Regions from separate parts of the Vibrio ponticus genome, predicted to be linked through region 4. Evidence: predicted binding sites of a transcription regulator. Region 4 holds the regulator's gene; each other region holds the start of a gene.
What was found. The regulator PurR, encoded in region 4, represses purine synthesis genes. The targets are predictions, from matches to a motif close to TNANGNAAACGTTTNCNTNA.
Positions count from the first base shown of each region.

Region 1: the regulator PurR is predicted to act here: its motif matches at 2,765-2,784, upstream of folD (bifunctional methylenetetrahydrofolate dehydrogenase/methenyltetrahydrofolate cyclohydrolase FolD).
Region 2: the regulator PurR is predicted to act here: its motif matches at 2,353-2,372, upstream of purE (5-(carboxyamino)imidazole ribonucleotide mutase).
Region 3: the regulator PurR is predicted to act here: its motif matches at 2,448-2,467, upstream of GZN30_RS04830 (phosphoribosylaminoimidazolesuccinocarboxamide synthase).

Region 1 covers NZ_AP019657.1:1,941,662-1,946,265, forward strand. Annotated here, with positions in the region: gene GZN30_RS08435 (ParA family protein) at 256-1,062, shown strand; gene GZN30_RS08440 (hypothetical protein) at 1,064-1,456, shown strand; gene GZN30_RS08445 (hypothetical protein) at 1,459-2,214, shown strand; tRNA gene GZN30_RS08450 (tRNA-Arg) at 2,574-2,650, opposite strand; gene folD (bifunctional methylenetetrahydrofolate dehydrogenase/methenyltetrahydrofolate cyclohydrolase FolD) at 2,853-3,713, shown strand; gene GZN30_RS08460 (GNAT family N-acetyltransferase) at 4,068-4,604, opposite strand, start outside.
Region 2 covers NZ_AP019657.1:2,917,026-2,921,629, forward strand. Annotated here, with positions in the region: gene GZN30_RS13170 (DNA topoisomerase family protein) at 1-576, shown strand, start outside; gene GZN30_RS13175 (5-(carboxyamino)imidazole ribonucleotide synthase) at 660-1,793, opposite strand; gene purE (5-(carboxyamino)imidazole ribonucleotide mutase) at 1,797-2,282, opposite strand; gene GZN30_RS13185 (L-threonylcarbamoyladenylate synthase) at 2,587-3,144, shown strand; gene hemF (oxygen-dependent coproporphyrinogen oxidase) at 3,162-4,082, shown strand; gene aroE (shikimate dehydrogenase) at 4,143-4,604, shown strand, end outside.
Region 3 covers NZ_AP019657.1:1,095,626-1,100,229, forward strand. Annotated here, with positions in the region: gene GZN30_RS04825 (LysR family transcriptional regulator) at 183-1,097, opposite strand; gene GZN30_RS04830 (phosphoribosylaminoimidazolesuccinocarboxamide synthase) at 1,259-2,362, opposite strand; gene GZN30_RS04835 (SulA-like leucine-rich domain-containing protein) at 2,668-3,057, opposite strand; gene GZN30_RS04840 (glycerophosphodiester phosphodiesterase family protein) at 3,370-4,077, opposite strand.
Region 4 covers NZ_AP019657.1:695,764-700,367, forward strand. Annotated here, with positions in the region: gene GZN30_RS03110 (TVP38/TMEM64 family protein) at 1-21, opposite strand, end outside; gene GZN30_RS03115 (TfoX/Sxy family DNA transformation protein) at 164-754, opposite strand; cyclic di-GMP riboswitch class I at 866-963, opposite strand; gene purR (HTH-type transcriptional repressor PurR) at 1,164-2,168, opposite strand; gene torD (molecular chaperone TorD) at 2,372-3,025, opposite strand; gene torR (two-component system response regulator TorR) at 3,265-3,975, shown strand; gene elyC (envelope biogenesis factor ElyC) at 4,057-4,604, opposite strand, start outside.

The DNA of each region.
Region 1 (4,604 bases), 1.2 Mb from region 4:
TCATATATTGTTAACATGCGTTTTCCCTACCAAAAGTTATCCATACTTATAATACTGTTTGGTGTTAATCCCTTTGTTGCATTACGGGGGTAAATTTGACTAACTATCAACACCTGATGCAATGATAACTCTGGTAACAATGCCTTTGATCATATTTTATTGCTTACGATTTAACGATGTTTCATATGCGAAGTTAAATTCATGATAAGCTAATCCACAAAAATCAGTTGGTTAATATTATAAATTGGAGCTTATATGACAAAGGTCGTATCGTGTATCAATCTAAAAGGTGGTGTAGGTAAGACAGCCTTAGCTGTAAATTTTGCCGCCTATTGCGGTATTCAAGGTAAAAAAACCTTACTAGTTGATTTAGATCCTCAAACCAATGCAACGTTTTCTACGATTGGTGTTAAGAAGTGGAATGATGAAGTTAAAGTCCAAGGCACCGTTGCTGATTTGCTAGGGGCTAAAAGACACACTAGTGCTCAAGGCCAAAGTAAAACCGCGGAACAGGTGATAGTAAAGAACGTCTTCAAGAATGTAGATTTAATACCTTCTCACATAGACCTTTTTACCGTAGATTTAGACCTAGCTTCTGCACGCTTTCGTGAAACAAAATTGAAAAACGCGTTGAAAGACGTACTGGAAAACTATGATGTTGTGATCTGCGACTGTCCTCCTAACCTTACAATTCCTACTCAAAACGCACTAGCATTCAGTACTCACTATGTTGTTCCTGTGACATTGGATTTCCTGTCTGCTATTGGTGTTAGTCTATTAGTTAAACGTGTTGAAGAGTTTGGCCAAGATCTCGACCATAGTTTAAAGCAAGCAGGCGTTGTTATTTCACGAGTTGGTCGTCCCGCGATACATAGAGAAGAAACAGATGCTACTTTGAGAGCACAATTTGGAGACGCAATTCTCGATAGTGTAATAAAAGAAAGAACATCTGTTAGTGTGGCAGCACAATCTAATAAGCCGATTTTCTCATTAAATGATATTGCGGCAAAAGAAGAGTTTTTAGCTGTGTGTGAAGAACTCCTAGAACGCATAGAAGGTTAGTATGAAGAGTCACGATTTTGCAAAACAATTAGCACTTATGGCTAAGGTCCTTAAGAACGGACCAAATGTAGAACTAGACCAATTAGACATAAATAATTTCGGGAGCGTATCTTATGTTGAGCCGACAGTTGAGCAGAGTGATATTCCTCGTGCTTTAAGCATGCTCGTTGGGTTGAATAATGTCCAAAAATCTCAGTGGCTAGCCTTAATCGAAGAATATAATATTCCTTTAGATATTCGCTCTCGTGATGCAACCAGAGATATTATTGGGAAACTATTAAACTACCTTTCCAAGAATAAAGAGGCTCGCGAACAATTATCTGGGAAGAAAACTAAAAAAGTATCGAATTCTTCTTCAGAGCTAGCCGATGCTCTTAGCATATTGTTGACTTAGATATGGATTCATTTATCAAAGAGATCGATGTTAACTTCGAAGTTTTTTTCAATGAAGTTCAAGTTAATATCGACAATGTTATTCAAAATAACAATACGGATAAAGAGCAGTTTAAGCTAAGTTATCGACGTTTGGTTTCCTATCAAGCTTGGATGAGCGAGATTTTGGAAAAAGTGACTTGTGAGGAGTCATTGTCATTTTTCATTGAAGCCCAAAATGACGCGCTAATGTCTCATTCTCTAGCGAGACAAGGTTCTTGGCGAGTTGCCTTGATGTCGCTTAGAAGCTGTATAGAGAATACAGTATTTGGACTTTATTACATTCAGCACCCAGTTGAGTTGGAGTTGTGGACAGAAGGGAAGCACAAGTTAGGTTTCACTGAGACGGTAAACTACTTGTTAAAGCACCCAAAGTTTCACTCTACGAATTCGACTATCAATGGTATTGAAACACTAAAAGCTGAATACGCGACTTTATCAAAAGCAGTGCATGGTTCTTCAAAGCTATTCAGAATGACTAAAACAGGTCAGATTGAGGGTCTTAATGTTGCTTCTCCGAGTGACTTTAGTAGTTGGAGGACGCGCGAAATATCAGTACTTAATTCCTTGAATCTAATATTGCTTTGTTTTTTTCAAGATGAGTTAGTCGGTGCTGCCAATAGCAATTTACGCAAAGCAATTAGTGTTGCAATTAATCAGAGCAAGTTTCCTTTAATAAAGAGTGAGCTTAAGATTAACCTGATTAAACCCACCCCTTAAGCTACTGAGACATATACACCTTATAAAAAGCCGAACCGACTCACCATAGGTTCGGCTTATACCCCAAGAAAGCTGAAGCATTTAGACTTCGTTGTTGCTGTCTCAGCACCTAGTGTTCAAACCCTTAAGTAGAATAGATAGGTCTACTTTCTGAATGCCCTTATCTTTCCAGTTTCGAAGTGGGCCAGACCATAGATTACATCTCAAATTAGATGAACTTGAAATCCATGAGATACTAATTTAGTAAAACGTGTAACTTAAAAATGTCAAACAATGAGTTAACTATTGTGGCTGGCTGATGCCGCCGAAAAGCAAAAGCCCCGACAACTCATTGAGTTATCGGGGCTTTCTTGAATAAATGGCACGCCCTGTAGGATTCGAACCTACGACCACATCCTTAGAAGGGACGTGCTCTATCCAGCTGAGCTAAGGGCGCGCTACAGGGACAGGATTATACGAGTTAGAACGCTTAACACAAGGGGTTTTCGTAACATTCTGATCTGAATGCTTAAAAAAACTTCATTATCCGTGGCTAAGAGCAAAAATAACACGAAGCAAACGTTTGCTTATAGATGTTCGTCAAATTTTTTGCGACAATGCACCGCGTATTTCTCGCCATTCAATTATGAAGGAAAGTCATGACAGCTCAAAACATAGATGGGACGTTAATATCGCAAACAGTGCGATCTGAAGTTGCAGCACGAGTAAAAGCACGCAAGGAAGCAGGCTTACGTGCACCGGGCTTAGCCGTAGTGCTTGTTGGTGAAGACCCTGCCTCTCAGGTTTATGTAGGTAGTAAGCGTAGAGCATGTGAAGAAGTAGGCTTTGTCTCTAAGTCTTTCGATCTTCCTGCAACTACGTCAGAAGAAGAACTACTTAGCCTGATTGATGAACTGAATGGTGATGCGGAGATCGATGGCATTCTGGTACAGCTTCCGCTGCCAGCAGGTATTGATACCACGCACGTATTAGAACGAATTCATCCAGAAAAAGACGTCGATGGCTTCCACCCATATAACGTCGGTCGTCTCGCGCAGCGTATCCCTAAATTACGCTCATGCACGCCTAAAGGTATCATTACCCTACTCGACCGTTACAACATCGACCTACGTGGTAAACACGCTGTGATCGTTGGCGCTTCAAACATTGTGGGTCGCCCGATGACACTTGAGCTATTGCTAGCCGGTTGTACCACTACAACCTGTCACCGCTTTACTAAAGATCTTGAAGGTCACGTTCGCCAAGCTGACGTGGTAGTTGTCGCGGTAGGTAAGCCAAACTTTATTCCTGGCGAATGGATTAAGAAAGGCGCAGTCGTGGTAGATGTGGGCATTAACCGCCTAGATACTGGCAAGCTGGTCGGCGACGTTGAATATGCTAAAGCCAAAGAGAACGCGAGCTTCATTACTCCCGTGCCTGGTGGTGTGGGTCCGATGACGGTAGCAAGCCTGATTGAGAACACCATGCTGGCTTGTGAGCAGTTCCATACGGAGAAGTAGGCGGAGCGGAACGCTACGCTTACGGATGCGGGAACGCAAAGCGAAGCTTTGCTTCGGGAATCGAGAACGCTAGCCAATGCCTAGCGACAAGATAAACAAAGGGCTGACGATAATCGTCAGCCCTTTTGTTTTAATTCGAAGATTTAATCCACGGATAGTTTTAGCGTGTGTCTTTCAATTCCCGAAGTGAGGCGTAAGCCCAGCCTTCCCGTTCGCTTGTCATCCCCGAGAGAGAGGGACGACCGAGTTGGGGATCTCGGGGTTAACTTCAACAAGAACAAGATTCCCTACTCGCGCTGCGCGCTCTATGGAATGACAAAGAAGTTAGGATTAGAATGCGACGCAGAGGCGAAACTACAATTCTTTGATCATCAACTTTATCGATTGGTGGTCTTTTGTTGAAGGGAATGGCTTCGTATCATTAAATACGAATTCGTCATATTTTACTTCTGCCTTAGCAACAAAACCCCTCTTCTCAAAAACCCATTGCGAGCGAGAGCCCGCAGATTCTGCTTGAGCAAATTTGAAGCCCAACGAAAGAGCATTTTCAAGAGCCGCGTTAATCAGTGATGTCGCAACTCCTTGTCCCACATAATCAGCATGAACACCAATAAACTTAACTTGAAGGTATGCTTTCTCTTCAACCATGAGATTTTCAAAGTATTTTGAGTTAAGTAACTTTAAAATCGCCATCATTGAATCTTCGTCAGCGCCTTCAAAAGATAGAGCCCCATTCAGATCGCAGCATAAGACGCCGCCAATCACTTCATCATTTTCGTTCAACGCAACGTAACCCAATGCGTTTTCAACATTTTCAGAGCTGACATACGTCAGGTAGCCTAAGAACTCTTGGTTGACATGCTCACTATCAAATTGGTCGCGAGCGAATGA
Region 2 (4,604 bases), 2.2 Mb from region 4:
AAAATCGACCAACAACTGTTTTCTGCCCATGAACACGCCCTCGAACACCAAGCTTGTCCTAAATGTCAGGAACAGCAGCGTGAGGGCGAGTTGCATTTGCGCCACGGCAAACATGGTCCCTTTTTAGGTTGTAGCCTCTACCCTGAGTGCGACTACATTAAGCCGCTGCACCAAAACGATGGTCATATCATCAAAGAGCTTGGTGTGCCTTGTCCACAATGTGGCAATGAATTGGTGCTGCGCCAAGGTCGCTACGGGATGTTTATCGGCTGCAGTCACTACCCAGAGTGTCATCACATTGAATCTCTGGAGCACAATGAACAGCCAGAGCAGAATGCGCAGATTGCTTGCCCTGAGTGCAGCAAAGGTCACCTGGTTGAGCGTAAAACACGCTTTGGTAAGCTGTTTTACGCCTGTGATAACTATCCGAAATGCAAATTTGCCGTTAATCAGCCACCTGTGGCTGGCAAATGTCAGGCATGCGGCTTTCCGCTGTTAGTGGAAAAGAAGCTCGCCAGCGGAAATAGATTGCAGTGTGCCGACCGGAAATGCCAGCACACCCAAACAGACAGCTGATGCTTCGTTATGATACATAGTAAAAAAGCGACGGTTTAACGTCGCTTTTTAATAGATGTTGATAAGGTACTGGCTAGGTTCAGTTAAGCTGAAAATTGTTTAGCAAAATCATGCACGGCAGGAAATGCCTCGCCGTCCAATACCTCGGCTAAGGCACAGAGTCTGCGTTGCAGTTCACCACTGTAGTCACCACTAACGTTGATATGCCCCATTTTGCGTCCCGCACGTTTTTCCTTGCCATACCAGTGAATGTGGCAGCCTGGCATTGATAGCAGTTCTGCCGGTAAAGTATCTTCACCGAGGATGTTGATCATCGCTGTCTCACGCACCAGTTTGGTGCTACCTAATGGTAGACCGCAGACTGCGCGTAGATGGTTTTCAAATTGGCAAGTTTCGGCGCCTTGCTGGGTCCAGTGACCTGAGTTATGTACTCGCGGAGCAATCTCGTTGACTAATAGTTGACCATCAAGGTCAAAAAACTCCAGCGCCAATACACCCACGTAATCTAAGCTGCCTGCCACAGCGGCAAACATTTGCTGCGCTTGTTCTTGCAGCGCTTGATCGGCGATCGCAGTGGAAAGACTCAATACACCATTGGTGTGAACGTTTTCAGCCAATGGGTAGACCGCAATCGAACCATCTTTACCACGAGCCCCAACTAATGATACTTCACGTTGGAAAGGCACAAACTGCTCAGCCACAATGGCTTGGTTATCGCTGCTTGCGATGCAATCTGCCATTTGTAGCCAGATAGTCTCGATATCTGCGGCATCTTTTAAACGCCACTGTCCCTTGCCGTCGTAGCCACCAAGTGCACTTTTCAGCACCATCGGAATGCCGACATGTTCGATAGCGTGGGTAAAATCTTCACGAGTGTTAATCACCGCATACTTAGCGTTACGTACCCCAGCATTATCCAAGAGTGCTTTTTCAATACGGCGATCGCCGCCAGCTTTGATCGCGGCCGTTGAAGGGAGAAACTTACCGCTTTGCTCACATAGGTCGAGAATATGATGCGGGATATGCTCAAACTCAGCAGTGATCACATCGGCGTTGGCAATTGCGTTGTCTAAGCCGCTGCCAAGTACAGTTTGCGTTAATGGATGAACAATATTGCCGTTACTGACATCGTAAGCCGACAATTCGATATTCAGTGGTGCGCCAGCCAGTGACATCATTCGCGCCAACTGACCTGAGCCTAAAGCCAAAACGTGCATGGATTAATCCTCTGCTGGGTTTGAGTTTGCTAGTACAGTTTCGGTTTGCTCGTTACGGAAAGCTTCTACTTTCGCCATTACTTCATCATCATGAGTGCCGATGATTTGTGCTGCGAGAATACCGGCGTTGGCAGCGCCGGCTTCACCAATTGCCAGTGTACCGACTGCAATGCCTTTTGGCATTTGCACGATTGATAACAGTGAATCCATGCCTTTTAGTGCGCGAGATTGCACCGGTACGCCTAGCACTGGCAAGCTAGTAAAGGCTGCCGTCATTCCCGGCAAGTGGGCGGCGCCGCCAGCGCCAGCGATAATGACTTTAATGCCACGCTCTTTTGCGCTGGTGGCGTATTCTGCTAGCAGTTGAGGGGTTCGGTGCGCAGAAACCACTTTGGTTTCATAGCTCACGCCAAATGTGTCGAGCATTTCTGCTGCAAGTTTCATGGTTGGCCAATCCGATTTTGAACCCATGATAATACCGACTTTCATCTCACACTCCTTCAAGCTGCTACTGGGGAATACCAAGTTAATTTGTGCGCATTATACGAGTATTTTTAGCGCAAGCAAACGTTTGCGCGGGGTAAAAATCGAATTGACACATTTAATAAATAAATTGCTTTAGTCAGCGCGGCAGATTGTTAGTAAACTGAACAAAAATGTTAACATACCATTCCAACTAGACGTCGCAGTGTGATGAACTCAGGAAAAGCTCGCTTCATAGCACACGATAGAAATGCTTTTTTTGCGCTTCGCTTTGCGTCGTTTCGGTATCGAAATTAGAAAGGAAACTTGAGTGGATAACTTTGAGCAAGCGCTGAATGCATTGCAGCAAGGTGAAGTGATTGCCTATCCAACCGAAGGTGTATTCGGTGTTGGCTGTGATCCCGATAGCCCGCAAGCGATTGAAAAACTATTGACCTTAAAGCAGCGTCCGGTTGAAAAAGGATTGATTCTGATTGCGGCGAGCTATGAGCAGTTATTGCCGTATATTGATGAGTCACAGCTGACAGAAGAACAATTGCAAACGGTAAAAGCGTCTTGGCCAGGTCCTTATACTTGGATTATGCCGGCAAGTGATAAGGTCTCTGATTGGGTCTCGGGTCAGTTTGATTCGATCGCAGTCCGAGTGACCGATCACCCATTGGTACAAAAAATCTGCCTAGCGTTTGGTAAACCGCTGACTTCTACTAGCGCCAACCTTTCCGGTTTACCACCGTGCATGACGACAGAAGAAGTTGAAGCGCAACTTGGTGACCAGTTAGTTGCCATTTTGCGTGGTGAAACCAGCGGACGTGATAAACCGAGTGAAATTCGTGACGCAAAAACATTAAAAGTGCTAAGACAAGGATAAGAACAAAGGAAGCTAAGATGCCAACTTCAATCGATAAACACGCAGTAAAACAGTTCTTAATGGCGCTACAAGATCAAATTTGTACCCAGTTAGAAAACGCTGATGGTAAAGCTAGCTTTGAAGAAGATGCTTGGCAACGTCAGCCTGGTGAACGTTTGGCTGGTGGTGGTCGAACTCGTGTGATGACCAATGGTGCAGTGTTTGAACAAGGTGGGGTGAACTTTTCTCACGTCAGTGGGCAAGAGATGCCTGCATCAGCGACCGCACATCGACCAGAGTTGGCAGGACGCAGTTTTGAAGCGATGGGGGTCTCCTTAGTGATGCACCCTCATAACCCTTATGTACCGACATCCCATGCGAATGTGCGCTTTTTTATTGCTGAGAAAGAGGGGGAAGCGCCTATTTGGTGGTTCGGTGGTGGCTTTGACCTTACGCCTTTTTACCCATTTGAGGAAGATTGCGTTTATTGGCACCACACGGCGAAAGAAATCTGCGCACCTTTTGGTGATGAGGTTTATGCCGAGCATAAGGCGTGGTGCGATAAGTACTTCTATTTACCACACCGCAATGAGACCCGTGGTATCGGTGGTTTGTTCTTCGATGATCTTAACCAGTGGGAGTTTGAAAAGTGCTTTGCCTACATCAAAGCCGTCGGTGAGGGTTACACACAAGCCTATTTGCCGATTGTTGAGCGTCGCAAAACCACTTCTTACGGTGTAAGAGAAAGACAATTCCAGCTTTATCGTCGTGGGCGCTACGTTGAATTCAACCTCGTATTCGACCGCGGTACTTTATTTGGCTTACAAAGTGGTGGGCGTACCGAATCCATTTTGATGTCAATGCCACCAATGGCACGCTGGGAATATGGATACCAGCCTGAACCGGGCTCTGCGGAAGCACAATTGTATCAGCACTTCCTCAAGCCAAGAGAGTGGTAACAAGGTATAGATAATGATAGGGTCATAATATGACCCTATTTTGTTTCTGGTAATAAGGATATGACTCAGCAAATTGATCGCTACGTTGTTTTTGGCAATCCCATTGGACACAGTAAGTCGCCATTTATTCACACCCTGTTTGCCCGTCAAACCAATCAGCCTCTGAGCTATACCGCCGAACTTGCACCTGTCGATGGTTTTAAACAAGCCGCTGAGTTGTTTTTCGCTCAAGGTGGTCGTGGTTGTAATATCACGATTCCATTCAAAGAAGATGCGTATCAATTTGCAGATCGACTCACTGCTCGTGCTGAGTTAGCTGGAGCGGTCAATACCCTGAAGAAGCTTGATGATGGCATTATTCTAGGTGACACGACTGATGGTGCTGGCTTGGTATTGGATTTACAAAACTACCAAGTGCCAATTACTGATGCGCGCATTCTAATCATTGGTGCGGGTGGTGCGGCGAGGGGGGTCATTCAATCATTATTAGAGTTAAAGCCTCAGCAAATCGTGATTACCAAC
Region 3 (4,604 bases), 400 kb from region 4:
TCCAGTCTTCAAGTATTGAGACCTCTTTTTCTCATCAAAACCCACTGAAAAATAGCAAAGCAACAAAATCTTGTTACGTTTATTGTGTGTGTCCCAATAGGGAGTGTTAACAGCCGTTGAAGCGTATGTCCGTATTAGAGAAAAGCGATAGTCGTTGTAACGTGTGTCCCGAGAAGAAAAGGTTAACTATTGTCTAGTAATTGCGAATGAAGCCACTGTAAGGCGGGGTCGTTTAGGCTGGCTTGGTTCCACACTAAGCTGTAGGCAACTTTTCCATACTCAAATGGTAAGGTCTTTTGTACCAAGCCATTTGCTTGAAATGCTTTGCTTGCCCACATTTTCGAGCATGTTAGGAGATAATTTGATTGATGGCACATAACAGCCGCGGAACCAAAATCTGAAACAGAGATCGCGACTTTACGCTCACCATGCTGCTGTTTGAGGTTTTGCTCAAAAAATGGTTCGGATAGGTCTTTGTCGTGAATACCAATATGTTGATAGGCAAGATAAGCTTCAACGGTTAATGACTGATCAACTAACGGGTGCTCAGGGCTCATCAAACACACCATCTCATCACTGAGTATTTGCTGCCAAACGAGCTCGTGGCTTTTAGTTGGCGGTTGGCTGATATCATGGGGCAAAAGCATAAAGTCGACTTGACCGCGAATAAGCGCATCAAAGCTCATTTGCTCTTTGGCATAGACTTTAATCTGACTTGCTTGTGGTAGCTTGCTGCAAATCTGATTAATCTTAGCAGCAAACAGCTCGAAGGTGCTTTCTCGCATCGACAGTGACACCGAGCCGGTGAAAGCTTCAGGCTTGAAATCCCCTTGATGCAAAATGCCATTCATACTGGCGAGAATTTTGTGGATCTGCGGGGCAATGCTCAGTGCGAATGGAGTAGGGACCAGGTGTGAACCGTCACGGTAAAACAGGTCGTCATTAAGTTGCTCTCGCAATTGGCTAATGATTTTACTTACGCTAGAAGCTGTCACGTACAAAGTGTTGGCGGTTTGAGTCACGCTATTGGTGCTTAGCATGACATGTAACACCGTTAAATGTTTAAGGCTGATACGTGAAAGGGCGAGAAAATCCATAGTGAGCGTCTTTGAAAACAATAATTGAAAGCAGCAGTGACAGGATATTAACCCTAAAGGCTCGCTTGCACTATAGCTAACGCGATACGTTGCTGTAGAAAAACAAAAACGCCCTTAAAAGAGCGTTTTCTCAATCGGTAGAATCGTGCAATTAAGAGCAATTAGTCGATAAGACCGTATTGTGAACCAAGAATATCAATGATCTCTTGTTTTGGGTTCGCACTTAACACAATCGGGCGCCCCGTCACTTTTTCTGCAATAGCGGTGTAGGTCTTGGAAACCCCCATTAAGGCTTCGAGTGGGAGCTCGTTGTCACGCGCCAGTGCTTCGCGTTCTGGCATACGATCTTTGTTCAACAAGATGTCGGCATCTGGGAAGTGATTAAGCAAGAACTGGCGGAAATCTTCTTTGGAGTTCTCAACGATTTGACCTTGTTGGTAAGCGGTTTTATCCCAAATACGTGACGAGTCAGGTGTGCCTACTTCATCCATATAGATCAGTTTTTCATTGCCAGAAGCATCGGTGACATAGCCAAACTCAAACTTAGTATCGACAAAAATTTGGTCAACTTTATCTAATGCCTCACTGATAACATTAAACCCTTGTTTAAGTAGCTTTTCATACTCAGCAATATCTGCCGCAGAAGAAAAGTTAAACGCAGCGAAGTTGTCTTCGATGTTGTTGCGCGTAATGTTGACATCGTCGGCTTCTGGAACACCTGGAATACCCTTAAGAATGCCCTTGGTTGATGGCGTCATCAGTAGTTCAGGTAGGACTTTGTCTTTCTCTAAACCTTCTGGCAGTTCAATACCGCAGAAATCGCGTTCGCCTTTGCTGTAGGCGCGCCACATAGATCCCGTGATATATTTACGGCAGATCGCTTCAATCATAATCGGTTTGGCTTTTTGTACGATCCATACCAGCGGGTGAGGGATGTCGAGAATATGGCTGTCTGCGAGTCCATTTTGTTTAAAAAGCTCAAACCAATGGTTTGAAATCGCGTTTAGCGCCGCTCCTTTACCAGGAACACCTTTCAAACCGCCTTCACCGCGCCAGATACAATCGAATGCTGAGATGCGATCACTGATCACCATAATGGCAAGAGGCGCATCAGGTGCTACATCGTAGCCTTTCTCTTTAATTAGGCGTTGGCTATCTTCTTCGGTTAACCAGTAAACAGAGCGAACTTTACCACTGTGAACCGGCTTGTTAGTGCGAATAGGGAGATCGTCGTTAACGGCGAGGACTTGATCAGCGAGACTCATGAGACATTCCTATCGTTTACATGAAATGAGTGAAGTGAAGCAATATGACAAGCATCATACCAGAAAAGTTTTCAGCTTCCAGATAAAAAGCAAACGATTGCGCAAAAATTTGCGCAAATGGATTGTTAACACTCATAAACAAAAAACTATTAGCTACAAATGACGATTTGCGGAGTTGTGGGAGTGGTACTCAAGCATCTTGCGGTGATGTGGCTACAAAGAAAGCCCCTAGGACAAGTTAGGGGCTAAAGACAGTGCTGAATTTTGTTGAACTTGAGATTTATTCGTATCAGTTACCAACAGAATTAGTGGAACTGATTTTTTCTGCCTTCAACAAAAAATACTTCGCAGCCATGGTTTAGAGCTAAATCTTGTAGCAGTGACTGATTAACGCAATCAATTTGTGTAGATGCAACGACTGCACTGGCATTACCTGACTTAATTGCCTTAATGACAATGTCTAGCTCAGATTGAGAATTTGAAGACTTAAGTTGGATGATCTTTTGGCAGCTAACGTTGTTGGCTGAAAACTGCGAGTAGTCAGGACGAGGGCACTCGGCAGTAAAGAAAATCCATTGCTGTTGCATAGAAAGACCAGCAAGACGATTCATTACGTTATCGTCAATATTCATTGGCTGCGTAGGTTGAGCCAAAACATTGTACTTAGAGATAGTTTGAGTATGTGAACGAATCATGATTACTGTCCTTATATACATGCTGTATGCTTATACAGTAGTTGTTTTGCATATTCAGGTCAAGCAGTTTGTTTGATAAATAAACGAATTAAAAGCAATAGGTATGTGGATGTATCTATAATTACCTGATAATTAATAATATTTTTTAGAAGTTGTTGATTGGGTAAAAGGTAATTTGAATTGTAAAGGCAGGTAAAAAAGCACTGTATATGGTTGATGCAAAGTACTGTATAGCGAATGTATACAGTACTTTTGTACAGTACTTTTGTACAGTGTCTTTGGACTGATTTATATCATTAGAGTGGGGTGTGACTAGAAGAACCTTTGTGGATAGTCGCTAAAAATCGCGTCTAGGTTCTGTAAGTGTTTAAGCTGATTTGGGTTGTTTACGGTAAAACACCACACTTGATAGCCGGCTTGTTGCAATTGCGCGACTTGCTGCTTATTGGTTTTGTGGACATTTAAGTTGCACGCCACAGCGTCAATCTCTTGCAAAAGCTGCCAATCTTGGCTTGAAAGCTTTTCACTCAATACCGCAATCGGATAACCGATCTGTGCTTGGTGTACTGCTCGTAACGTTGGGTGATCAAAACTTGAAATCAGAATGCGCTCTTGTGCTAGCTTAAACTGTGCGAGTAGCGACTTAAGCTCGGATACCGTTTCGCTGTAGCGATTGGTATCAATCTTCACTTCAATGTTTAAACCAATTTCCAATGGCTCTATTAACGTTAGTAACTGCTTTAAAGTGAGAATGGGTTGGTAGTTGAATTGTGGTGCAAACCAACCGCCAAAATCAAACTGTTGAAGTTCTTCTAAGGTATATTGGTCCACGCGACCAAAGCCGTTGCTGCAACGATCGATGGTATGGTCGTGACATACCACTAACTGATGATCTTTTGTTGGCTGAACATCGACTTCAATCCACTTTAATCCCATATCGATGGCTGCCTGAATGCTGACTAGGGTATTTTCGGGATAGAGCCCTGCGACTCCTCTGTGCCCAACGATGGTTAACGCCATTGATATTCCTCTAAGATTATCTCGCCTAACTAATTCGGCTTGCTTGTAGTTGTTATTTTAGCGACATCATTAAGTGCCTGAAACCATTAGATACCGTGAATTTCAGAAAGCCGTCTCACTCAGTGAGAATTAACGAGGTGGTTTATCATCAGATAGTTCTGCCATCCGTTGTTTTTTTGTTCACTGTTCAAACTTCGATAAAACAATGCTTTAGTGAAAATTTAATCATTAATATCAGCAATTTCTAAAATTGAAATTTAACCCTCATTCTCGAAGTATGAGAAAGTGAATGAATTGTTTCTTACCGGATTTTATCAGTGCATGTTAATTTTTTTGAAGACATAGGTAGGAAAATTGATATGTATTCATCAGGGACAGAAAAGCTGATGAAATATTTATGCAGTTTAAACATTATTTTTAAGTGGTATCCCTACAGGTTTTTGGTGTGCATTTGCCTTTCTATCTAGGTTTGACGGAAATTCATTGTGAAACTCAGTCTGATCTAGATGAAAATTCTATGCATGAGC
Region 4 (4,604 bases):
AATAATCAGTTTCTTATTCATCTTTGCTCTCCTTTAACCCTTCTCTACGCCCTTGAGTTAATTTAGTTCATTTATCGGGTAATTTGTTCCTATTGTTTAATAAGAACCTCAAAGCAAAGAAAAACTTTCATAAAAAAAGCCAGCAGTTGCTGACTTTTTTACTCTACTGTAGTCGAGAGAGCAGTTCTTCTCGACGAGTCTGGGGAACCACAGACCAATGTGTGCCTTTTATCGCGCCTTCTAATGACCAGAGGAGCTCTAAACTGACGTCGCTGCTGTGAGTGTCTCGAATCGCCTTATACGCTTCTACAGAGCCTGCTTCTTCGAGTTGTTCGACATTGTCGATGCCTGCTTTTTTCAGCATACGCTCTGTTGCTAGGCGCAGGTTTGGCAAATCTTTAATACGAGTCGGCTTGGTTTCGGCTTGAACCGACTTCTCTTGCTGCGCTTGAGTGTGAGCTTCACGTCCGATCTGCAGTGTTTTTTCACTGTCGTTGTACCACTCTTCGCTAAGAGCGAAGTACTTGGTTACTACCGGGAAGCCACGTTTCTGATATACGTATGGTTCGAAGCCTTGTAATTTAAATTGTGCAGCTAGAGCACTGTCTGCGCGAATATGAAGCTTATTATGTACCACTAGTGCAAACATTGTTTCGTCTGCAAAGATCCCAAACCCACCAAACATAGATCGAGATTTAATACGACCTAGCGGCTCAAATAGCCTCATTGAGTCTTTAAGAATTGGTTTATCCATTCAGTACTTTCTCGGTGTATGTGTATGTCAATACGCCACCAAATCAGGTCCGAGAGAATAGCAGTTGTGCAGGAAATAGGAGAGTAATCCGTTAACGTGCGCATTTCTACCATCGGCAACCCCGCTACCATACATATTGTCGATGACAATGATGTTTAGGCCGGTGGCTTTGCGTCCCAGCTTTTCAGTCTGGTTTGCCCTGTGCGTGACTTAATTTGCTTTGCTAAAGATTGTTTACTTAGCAGCTAAGTATCTTATTACTATGAAATAGTTGTGAATCTAATGCAAGAATTAAGTTGAATAGAAAAGACAATAGCTGACAGTTTAACCATCAGCTATTGATATAAATGCGAGTTACTTCAAAGTACTATGCTCGGACATTTGCCAGCGTATTGCTCGGTACTCTGATTTAGTTGATTTTCGCAACGGTAGAGCGATCAACGATTTCTGGGTGCATTTCAAACACACGTTTTTCGTGCTCTTTGTCCTTAATGCGCTCAAGTAAGATTTCAAATGCGTTTTTACCCACACGACGCTTAGGTTGGTGAACCGTGGTTAGCGGTGGTGAGAAGTACTCTGCTAGTTCAATGTTGTCGTAACCAATCACTGACATATCTTCAGGGATACGAATGCCTTTTTGCTGTAGGCGGCTCATTAAGCCTAGTGCCATCGTATCGTTGAAACAGAAAATTGCCGTTGGGCGTTTGTCCATCGCAACAATCTTGTCAGCCGCTAACACAGCAGTGTCACACTCGAAGTTACCTTCTAAAATCCAGTCTTCATCAACCGTCAGGTTCGCTTCGCCCATTGCGCGCTTAAAGCCTTGAATACGCTCTTGGCAAACTGCTTTTTCAAAGTGACCACTCAAACAAGCGATATCTTTATGACCATGGTCGATAAGGAATTTGGTTGCTAGGTAGCCACCTTCTTCTGCGTTATCGATAATCTTGTCGGTTTGAGAGCTCTCTGGACCCCAGTCCATGACCACTTTAGGAATGTCTTTATGGCGATCTAGCATCTCGCTCAGTTCTTCAGTTAGGTCAGAACACATTACTAAAATGCCGTCGACACGCTTTTCTGCAAGCATGCGAATGTAGTCACGTTGCTTCTCGTAAATACCGCCGGTATTACAAAGGATCAACGTGTAACCTTGACGGTAGCAGTAGCTCTCTACGCCATCAATGACTTCAGAGAAGAAAAGGTTCGTTGATTGAGTCACCAACATACCAATCGTACGTGTGGTATTACATTTTAAGCTACGAGCCACCGCACTTGGTGCGTAGTTTAGCTCTTTTACTGCTTCCATAACGCGTTCTTGAGTCGCTTCTGCAACAAAACGCGTTTTGTTAATTACGTGTGAGACTGTCGTAGTTGATACGCCAGCGAGGCGAGCAACGTCTTTAATAGTGGCCATAAGGTATGATCCTATTTATAGCTGCCACATGGCTATTCACATTTTTGAATAAAACTGGCAGAAAGTAATAGAAATACAAAAACCGCTTTTTTACAGCGGTTTGTACTTGATTCGTATTTTTTTATCGTTTGCGGCTTCGATTTTAGACCGCATCGTCGCCAGTAGCAAACGAAAAACCCATTCATTGTTGACGAATGAGTGTTTTAGCTCTCTTCACCCACTAGGTAGTTGCAGTCCAATTCTAAGAAAGCAACCAGCAGTGACGCCACAGAAGAGTAGAAACCGAATGAATCTAAAGTTTGGCTTTTCGCGGCAAACTTAGGCACCCAGTTTAAAATGTGCTGACGAATAAACGCTTCTTGCTCTAGCAGTGCATCGTTGAGATGACGCTCTTGTTCAAGTTCGTTAGAACGAATGATCATGTTACCAAGCAAATCGAGCTCAATGGCAATGTGATCAGCAGGCTCGTTCAAATCTTGGTTAACGGCTACGCCATGCTTAGTCAGCAGGGCATCCATCTCGTTTGCTGGTTCGTCATGCAGCAAACCAGTCGTGCCAACGTACATAGACGCATAAGGCAGTGCTGATTCTTTGTCTGACTTCAAGAACAAGTCGCAAAAGTCAGCGGCAAGTTCAAGCTGACCATCTTCACGGTCAATCTGACGATTTAACGCATCAACAAGGCGGTCAACCGCAGGTTTTAGCGTTGGGTTTTCACCCAGACCGGCAAGAAAGCCTCGAATAGCAGGGCTTTGATATTGCTCAAGTTCTGCTTCTGTTAGCTCTTTAGCGAACAGACTAGAAAACCACCAGTAAATCTCTGCACGTTTTTCATTAAACGCTTTTAATTCTTGCATCTCGCAATGCTCCAAGTTTCAGTACTATTAATATTTTAGCGAACAAAAATGAATAGCGATAACACATGTTGTGATTAAATGAGTCAAAAAATGGCAAAAGATTAACAACTGCGCTAGTTTTGTCTTGAATCAATAAAAAATCATCTTTCTAGATTTTAATATAACAAATACTAGAAATGTTACGATTTATGAATAGAATACACTTGAAATTAATTCCCAATGTAAATTAAGTGGTTTAGATGAGCTATCACGTATTAGTAGTAGAAGATGATGCGGTCACTCGCAGTAAGCTAGTTGGCTACTTTCAAAATGAAGGTTACACAGTCAGCGAAGCTGAAAGCGGCGAGCAGATGCGCGACACCCTACAAAATCATTCGATCGACTTAGTTATGTTAGACATTAACCTTCCTGGTGAAGACGGTCTGATGTTAACTCGCGAACTGCGTAGTCAATCGGACATTGGAATTATCCTGGTAACAGGACGCACGGATAGCATTGATAAAATCGTTGGTCTAGAAATGGGCGCAGACGATTATGTGACAAAACCGTTCGAACTTCGTGAATTGTTAGTGCGCGTGAAAAACCTATTGTGGCGCATCTCTGCGGCACGTAACGCGGGCACTATGGTTGATCAGAAGAATGACGCAAATATTGTTCGCTTTGGCGAATGGATGTTTGACATTCAACGTCGCGCGTTAAGCCGCAACGGTGAGCCAGTAAAACTGACTAAAGCAGAATACGAGTTGTTGGTAGCGCTTTCTTCGTACCCGAACCAAGTACTAAGCCGTGAACGTATTTTGAATATGATTAGTCATCGTGTTGATGCGCCAAACGACCGTACCATCGATGTACTGATTCGTCGTATGCGCGCTAAAATGGAATTTGATCCGAAGAACCCACAAATTTTTGTTACGGTTCACGGTGAAGGTTACATGTTCGCTGGCGATTAAGTGACTAACCGAAGTTGAAAACAAAAAAACCGAAGCAGATGCTTCGGTTTTTTTATCTTAAGTAAGTTAGCCGCTAAGGGATTAGACCTTACTTTGTGATGGTTCGATTACGGACTCTTCGGTATTTGAAACCCAGTCACGTAAATCTTGCCACAGTCGACCCAATGTCTCATGCCAGTAACGCTCGGTCTGTTCTAAGTAAATTGCTTTTGGCATGTACTTGTTCCAGAACTGATCAATTTCATTTTGTGCTAGATAGTTGGTTGGCGCTGGATAAGGTTTCAATCCCGCAGAATGGAACTCATTCAGTGCACGTTTCATGTGACTGGCAGAAGTGACCAATACCAACTCTTTATGCTGCACAAATGCTGCCGCTTGACGCGCTTCTTCCCAAGTATCTTTGGCTGTTTCCAGCAACACGATATCGGATTTAGACACCCCAAGTGCCAGAGCCACTTTTGCCATCATACGCGCATTGCTAACTTCTGAACCGCCTGAATAACCAGACAAGATTAACTTTGAGCCCGGGTAGATACGTTGAATACGAATGCCTTCAGATAGACGCATTAATGCTGTGCGGCTAAGCTCTGAAGTCGGTGGAATCTGATCGTCGACTACATGACCGCTGC